Regions from separate parts of the Pseudomonas trivialis genome, predicted to be linked through region 1. Evidence: predicted binding sites of a transcription regulator. Region 1 holds the regulator's gene; the other holds the start of a gene.

Region 1 (3,758 bases):
TTCTACATGATCGTGGGCCTCGTCCAGGCCGACCAGGGTCGTGTGCTGATCGACGACCTCGACGTCAGCCACCAGCCCATGCATGGTCGTGCACGCGCCGGTATCGGCTATCTGCCACAGGAAGCGTCGATCTTCCGCAAGCTGTCGGTTGCCGACAACATCATGGCGATCCTCGAGACCCGCAAGGAACTCGACCGCGACGGCCGCCGTCAGGAGTTGGAAAGCCTGCTGCAGGAATTCCACATCAACCACATTCGCGACAACCTCGGCATGAGCCTGTCCGGTGGTGAGCGTCGCCGCGTGGAAATCGCCCGCGCCCTGGCCACCGCACCCAAGTTCATCCTGCTGGACGAACCGTTTGCCGGCGTCGACCCGATCTCGGTCGGCGACATCAAGCAGATCATCCATCATCTCAAGGCCAAGGGTATCGGTGTGCTGATCACCGACCACAACGTCCGTGAGACCCTCGATATCTGCGAGACCGCCTATATCGTCAACGATGGCCAACTGATCGCCGAAGGCGATTCGGCGACTATCCTGGCCAACGAACTGGTCAAGGAAGTGTACCTGGGTCACGAGTTCCGCCTGTAGACACGGTGGTATCAGGGCGTTCGCCGACGAGCGCGCGAGTCAATGAAAACCTCAGTATTTTTATTGTCATCGCGCTCTAGGCAAAGCACCCGATATCAGGCATATAATTTGCTTATGTTTGGCGCTCGCGCGCCCTGTCGTGGATGGCGCATTGCGCCGGCGAATAAGGTGTTAAGCCCCTGCCATGAAACCATCGCTAGTCCTGAGAATGGGCCAGCAGCTGACGATGACACCGCAGCTGCAACAGGCCATCCGCCTGCTCCAATTGTCGACCCTGGACCTGCAACAGGAAATCCAGGAGGCCCTGGAGTCCAATCCGATGCTCGAACGCCAGGAAGAAGGCGACGACTTCGATAATGCAGACCCACTGGCCGACAACATCGAGCAAAAACCCAACCCGGACGTGCAGGAACCCTCCTATCAGGAAACCGCCCCCACGGTGGACAACCTCGAGGAAGGCGACTGGAACGAGCGCATCCCCAACGAACTGCCTGTGGACACTGCCTGGGAAGACGTTTACCAGACCAGTGCCAGCAGCCTGCCCAGCAATGATGATGACGAGTGGGACTTCACCACCCGCACCTCCGTCGGCGAGAGCTTGCAAAGTCACCTGCTGTGGCAACTGAACCTGGCGCCGATGTCCGACACCGATCGCCTGATCGCCGTCACCCTGATCGACTGCATCAACAACCAGGGCTACCTGGACGAAACGCTCGACGAAATTCTGGAAGCTTTCGACCCGGAACTGGATATCGAACTGGACGAGATCGAAGCCGTCCTACACCGCATCCAGCAGTTCGAGCCCGCCGGTATTGGTGCACGCAACCTCAGTGAATGCCTGCTGTTGCAACTGCGTCAATTGCCCGCCAAGACGCCATGGCTCAACGAAGCCCAGCGCCTGGTCACCGACTACATCGACCTGCTGGGCAGCCGTGACTACAGCCAGCTGATGCGTCGCATGAAGCTCAAGGAAGATGAGCTGCGCCAGGTCATCGAGCTGGTGCAGAGCCTAAACCCGCGTCCGGGCTCGCAGATCGAATCCAGCGAAGCCGAATACGTGGTCCCCGACGTGATCGTCCGCAAGGACAACGAGCGCTGGCTGGTGGAGCTGAACCAGGAATCCGTGCCGCGCCTGCGGGTCAACCCGCAATACGCCGGCTTTGTACGCCGCGCCGATACCAGCGCCGACAACACCTTCATGCGCAACCAGTTGCAGGAGGCCCGCTGGTTCATCAAGAGCCTGCAAAGTCGCAACGAAACCCTGATGAAAGTGGCCACCCAGATCGTCGAGCATCAGCGCGGCTTCCTGGAGTACGGCGACGAAGCGATGAAACCGCTGGTGCTGCACGATATCGCCGAAGCGGTGGGCATGCACGAATCGACGATTTCGCGGGTAACCACACAGAAATTCATGCATACCCCGCGGGGTATATATGAGCTGAAATACTTTTTCTCCAGCCACGTCAGCACCTCCGAAGGCGGCGAATGCTCGTCCACGGCGATTCGCGCAATCATCAAAAAACTGGTTGCCGCGGAAAATCAGAAAAAGCCATTGAGTGACAGTAAGATCGCTGGTTTACTGGAGGCACAAGGCATTCAGGTCGCCCGTCGAACCGTCGCCAAGTATCGCGAATCCCTTGGGATTGCGCCTTCCAGCGAGCGTAAGCGGTTGATGTGACGGGCGGGCCACAGCGTTCCAGTGGCAGGCGCTTTTCGCCTGTCGCTTTATGCACTGGCAACGAAGGAGAAGCTGTATGCAAGTCAACATCAGTGGACACCAGCTGGAAGTCACCAAGCCCCTGCGTGAATACACCGAGAGCAAGCTGAACAAGCTTGCGGGGCATTTCGACAAGATCACCAATGTGCAGGTCATCATGGAGGTCGACAAGCTCAAGCAGAAAATCGAAGCCACCCTGCACGTACCGAATGCCAAGCTCGTCGCCAATGCGGAACACGAAGACATGTACGCGGCGATTGACTCGCTCTACGACAAGCTCGACCGCCAACTCATAAAGCATAAGGAAAAGAATCTGCACCTGATGCAAGGTACAGGTCGTTAACTCCCCCCATGATCCGACTTGAAACCATCCTGACCCCCGGCCGTTCCCTGGTGAACGCGCCGGGTGGCAGCAAGAAAAAAGCCCTCGAACACATTGCAAACCTGATCAGCCGGGAAGTGCCCGAGCTGGATGAGCAGGTCGTGTTCAAGGCCCTGATCGACCGTGAAAAACTGGGCTCCACCGGTTTTGGCAACGGCATCGCCATTCCTCATTGCCGACTCAAAGGCTGCGACACACCTGTCAGCGCCTTGCTGCACCTGGAAAGACCCATCGATTTCGACGCTATCGACGGCGCTCCGGTCGACCTGCTCTTCGTTTTGCTGGTCCCGGAAGCGGCCACCGATGCTCACCTGGAACTGCTTCGGCAGATCGCCAGCATGCTCGACCGCAAGGAAGTACGTCATAAACTGCGCAACGCCAGCAGCAATGAGGCGTTGTATCAGGTTGTGCTGGACGAGCAATAACCATGCGCCTGATTATTGTCAGTGGCCGGTCCGGCTCGGGTAAAAGCACCGCACTCAATGTGCTTGAAGACAGCGGCTTTTATTGCATCGATAATTTGCCCGCTGGCCTGTTGCCGGAACTGGCCGAACGCGCGCTTATCCATACCGAATTGGCGCAACCGCTGGTCGCTGTTTCGATTGATGCACGCAACCTGCCCAGCCACCTCTCGCGGTTCCCTGAACTGCTCGAAGAAGTGCGCGGCAAGCATATTCATTGTGATGTGCTGTATCTGGACGCCGACGAAGAGACGCTGCTCAAGCGTTTCTCCGAAACCCGCCGGCGCCACCCGCTGAGCAGCCCGAACCGCTCGCTGGCCGAGGCTATCGAAGACGAGACCACGCTGCTGGGGCCGATCATCGATCTGACCGACCTCAAGATCAACACCACCAACCTGAACCTGTACCAGTTGCGCGACGCCATCAAGCTGCGGCTGCTGAATCAGCCCGAGCCCGGGACTGCCTTTCTGGTCGAGTCGTTTGGCTTCAAGCGCGGCATGCCGGTGGATGCCGACCTGGTGTTCGACGTGCGCTGCCTGCCCAATCCTTACTGGAAGCCGGAGCTGCGCGAACAATCCGGACTGGATCAGCCGGTGATTGATTACCT
Region 2 (3,758 bases), 1.1 Mb from region 1:
GCCGGGCAGTTTTTTTCGCATGCTTACAAGTTGTAACCACGCTCGTTATGTTGCGCCAGGTCGAGGCCAACCGCCTCTTCTTCTTCGGTAACCCGCAGGCCCATGACCATATCGAGTACCTTGAGGATAACGAAGGTCACAATGGCTGTGTAGATCACGGTAAAACCGACGCCTTTGCACTGGATCCAGACCTGCGCTGCGATGTCGGTCACGGTACCGAAGCCGCCCAATGCAGGGGCTGCGAATACACCGGTGAGGATCGCACCAACGATACCGCCGATACCGTGCACGCCGAAGGCGTCCAGGGAGTCGTCGTAGCCCAGCTTGCGCTTGAGCGTGGTGGCGCAGAAGAAGCAGATCACACCGGCCGCCAGGCCGATAATCAGCGCGCCCATCGGGCCCACGGTACCGGCAGCCGGCGTAACGGCAACCAGACCGGCCACAACACCCGAGGCAATGCCCAGTGCGCTTGGCTTACCGTGCGCGATCCACTCGGCGAACATCCAGCCCAGCGCCGCCGCAGCGGTAGCGATCTGGGTCACCAGCATCGCCATGCCGGCGGTGCCATTGGCCGCAGCCGCAGAACCGGCGTTGAAACCGAACCAGCCGATCCACAGCATCGCGGCGCCCACCAGGGTGTAACCCAGGTTGTGCGGAGCCATTGGTGTGGTCGGGAAACCTTTACGCTTGCCGAGCACGATGCACGCCACCAGGCCAGCCACACCGGCGTTGATGTGCACCACGGTGCCGCCGGCGAAGTCCAGCACGCCCCAGTCCCACAGCAGGCCACCATTACCGCTCCAGACCATGTGCGCGATCGGCGCATAAACCAGGGTGAACCAGATGGCCATGAAGATCAGCATCGCGGAGAATTTCATGCGCTCGGCGAATGCACCGACGATCAGCGCGGGGGTGATGATGGCGAACGTCATCTGGAAGGTGATGAACACCGCTTCAGGGAACAGCGCCGCAGGCCCGGTGATGCTGGCCGGGGTCACGCCTGCCAGGAACGCCTTGCCCATGCCGCCGAAGAAGGAGTTGAAGTTGACCACGCCCTGTTCCATACCGGTGGTATCGAACGCGATGCTGTAGCCGTAGACGACCCAAAGGATGCTGATCAGGCCAGTGATGGCAAAGCACTGCATCATCACCGACAGAATATTTTTGGAGCGGACCATGCCGCCGTAGAACAGCGCCAGGCCCGGAATGGTCATGAACAGCACCAGGGCGGTGGCGGTCAGCATCCAGGCGGTGTCGCCGGAGTTGAGGACTGGAGCCGCCACTTCGTCTGCCGCCATGGCCAGGCTTGGCATTACGATGGACAACAGGGCTCCGAGCCCTGCGAGTTTACGCAGAGTCATATTGTTTTCTCCTGGGGCGTTGGGGTTTGGCGGCTTAGATTGCGTCGGTATCGGTTTCGCCGGTACGGATGCGAATAGCCTGTTCCAGATTGACCACGAAGATCTTGCCGTCACCGATCTTGCCGGTGTTGGCGGCCTTGGTTATCGCTTCGATAACCCGGTCAAGATCCTTGTCGTCAATGGCGACATCAATCTTCACCTTCGGCAGGAAATCCACCACGTATTCCGCACCGCGATACAGCTCGGTGTGACCCTTCTGCCGACCGAAGCCTTTGACCTCAGTAACGGTAATGCCCTGCACGCCGATCTCGGACAATGACTCGCGTACATCGTCCAACTTGAACGGCTTGATGATGGCAGTGACTAGCTTCATGAAAACTCTCTCCCGAATTGGTGGACTTGCACCAGGAAAACAAACCCGACTCAAGTCTAAGCGCAGTGCCTGGCTTTGTAACGCATCGTTGCCTCGGCATTCACCGTTGCAACGCAAGCGAACCACTGGTGACGAAACCTGTACCCCTGATCCATCGGCGCACTGCATTCGTCACAGCGACTGCATCAGTGCATGGGTCATGATCGACTAAGCAGAAACCTTGCCAGCTCCATAAAAACCAGTGAAATCAGCCGTTTGCCCATTTATGCCGCAGCGCACGGGAGTTTGGTGGTGGTAATGCGCACAAAAACAGTGCGCGGTCTCTCGGCCCGATGCGCGAAAAGCGTGCGTCGGCGCGTTTGAAAAAGACTATAGACGCTGCGTGATACACTGCCGGCCAACAGTTATTCCGGAATATTTCCCATGCTCGCGCCCAAAGACTTCCTCGACGCCCTGAGCGGCCATGCCTCTCGCCTGTTCAGCGGCGACACCCCGCTGCCCCGCAATGAAATTGAAAGCCAGTTCAAGGCGTTGCTGCAAAGTGGCTTCAGCAAACTCGACCTGGTAAGCCGCGAAGAATTTGACAGCCAGATGGTGGTATTGGCCCGCACGCGTGCGCGGTTGGAGAGCCTGGAGGCCAAAGTCGCGGAGCTGGAAGCACGGCTGACACCCCCTGTCGCTGAATAAACGCGGAAATTATGGGAGGGGGCTTGCTCCCGATATCGGTGTGTCAGACACCACATATACGTCTGACATACTGCCATCGGGAGCAAGCCCCCTCCCACATTTATCCTGTGTCGTGCACCGGATACGTTCTGTAAAAACCTCCTAGCGTCGCTCTGTCCAGCCTCGTCTACCCTTGAAAAACCCGCACAAAGCGGCCCTCCATTTCAAGGAACGCGCATGTCCCTCGCCATCGTCCACAGCCGCGCCCAGGTTGGCGTCGAAGCGCCCGCCGTCACTGTCGAGGTGCATATGGCCAATGGTTTGCCGTCCCTGACGCTGGTGGGGTTGCCCGAAACCGCCGTCAAGGAAAGCAAGGACCGCGTACGCAGCGCCATTCTCAATTCGGCCCTGCAATACCCGTCGCGCCGCATCACCCTCAACCTCGCGCCCGCCGACCTGCCCAAGGACGGCGGGCGTTTTGATTTGGCGATTGCGCTGGGCATTCTGGCGGCCAGTGTGCAGGTGCCGGCGTTGATGCTCGATGACGTGGAGTGTCTCGGGGAATTGGCGTTGTCCGGCGAGGTGCGCGCCGTCAAAGGCGTGCTGCCGGCGGCGCTGGCCGCGCGCAAGGCCGGGCGCACCGTGATAGTGCCGCGGGCGAATGCCGAGGAGGCGTGCCTGGCGTCGGGCTTGAAGGTCATAGCGGTGGATCACCTGCTACAGGTGGTCGCGCACCTGAATGGGCATGTGCCGATTGAGCCTTACAAGTCAGACGGCTTGCAGTACTTGAACAAGCCGTATCCGGACCTGAGCGAAGTGCAGGGCCAGCTCTCGGCCAAGCGCGCCCTGCTGATCGCAGCGGCGGGCGCGCATAACCTGCTGCTCAGCGGCCCTCCCGGCACCGGCAAGACCCTGCTCGCCAGCCGCCTGCCAGGCCTGCTGCCCCCGCTGAGTGAGCAGGAGGCGCTGGAAGTCGCGGCGATTCAATCGGTCGTCAGCCTGGCGCCCTTGAGCCACTGGCCGCATCGGCCGTTTCGCCAGCCGCATCACTCCGCATCCGGCCCGGCCCTGGTGGGCGGGGGATCGAAGCCGCAACCGGGGGAAATCACCCTGGCGCACCATGGCGTGCTGTTCCTCGATGAATTGCCGGAGTTTGACCGCAAGGTGCTGGAGGTGCTGCGCGAACCCCTGGAGTCAGGGCACATCGTGATCTCCCGCGCCCGTGACCGCGTGAGTTTCCCCGCGCGCTTTCAACTGGTGGCCGCGATGAACCCGTGCCCTTGCGGGTACATGGGCGAGCCCAGTGGTCGCTGTCGCTGTACGCCGGAACAGGTTCAGCGCTATCGCAACAAGCTCTC

The links. The regulator sigma-54, encoded in region 1, starts transcription at its own class of promoters, with help from an activator protein. The targets are predictions, from matches to a motif close to ANTGGCATNNANNTTGCTNT.
Region 2: the regulator sigma-54 is predicted to act here: its motif matches at 1,943-1,962, upstream of glnK (P-II family nitrogen regulator).

What each region holds. Positions count from the first base shown of each region.
Region 1 is NZ_CP142151.1:936,988-940,745, reverse strand. It holds gene lptB (LPS export ABC transporter ATP-binding protein) at 1-591, shown strand, start outside; gene VRB54_RS04035 (RNA polymerase factor sigma-54) at 776-2,269, shown strand; gene hpf (ribosome hibernation-promoting factor, HPF/YfiA family) at 2,346-2,651, shown strand; gene ptsN (PTS IIA-like nitrogen regulatory protein PtsN) at 2,660-3,115, shown strand; gene rapZ (RNase adapter RapZ) at 3,118-3,758, shown strand, end outside.
Region 2 is NZ_CP142151.1:5,280,291-5,284,048, forward strand. It holds gene VRB54_RS23535 (ammonium transporter) at 24-1,361, opposite strand; gene glnK (P-II family nitrogen regulator) at 1,396-1,734, opposite strand; gene VRB54_RS23545 (accessory factor UbiK family protein) at 2,158-2,421, shown strand; gene VRB54_RS23550 (YifB family Mg chelatase-like AAA ATPase) at 2,638-3,758, shown strand, end outside.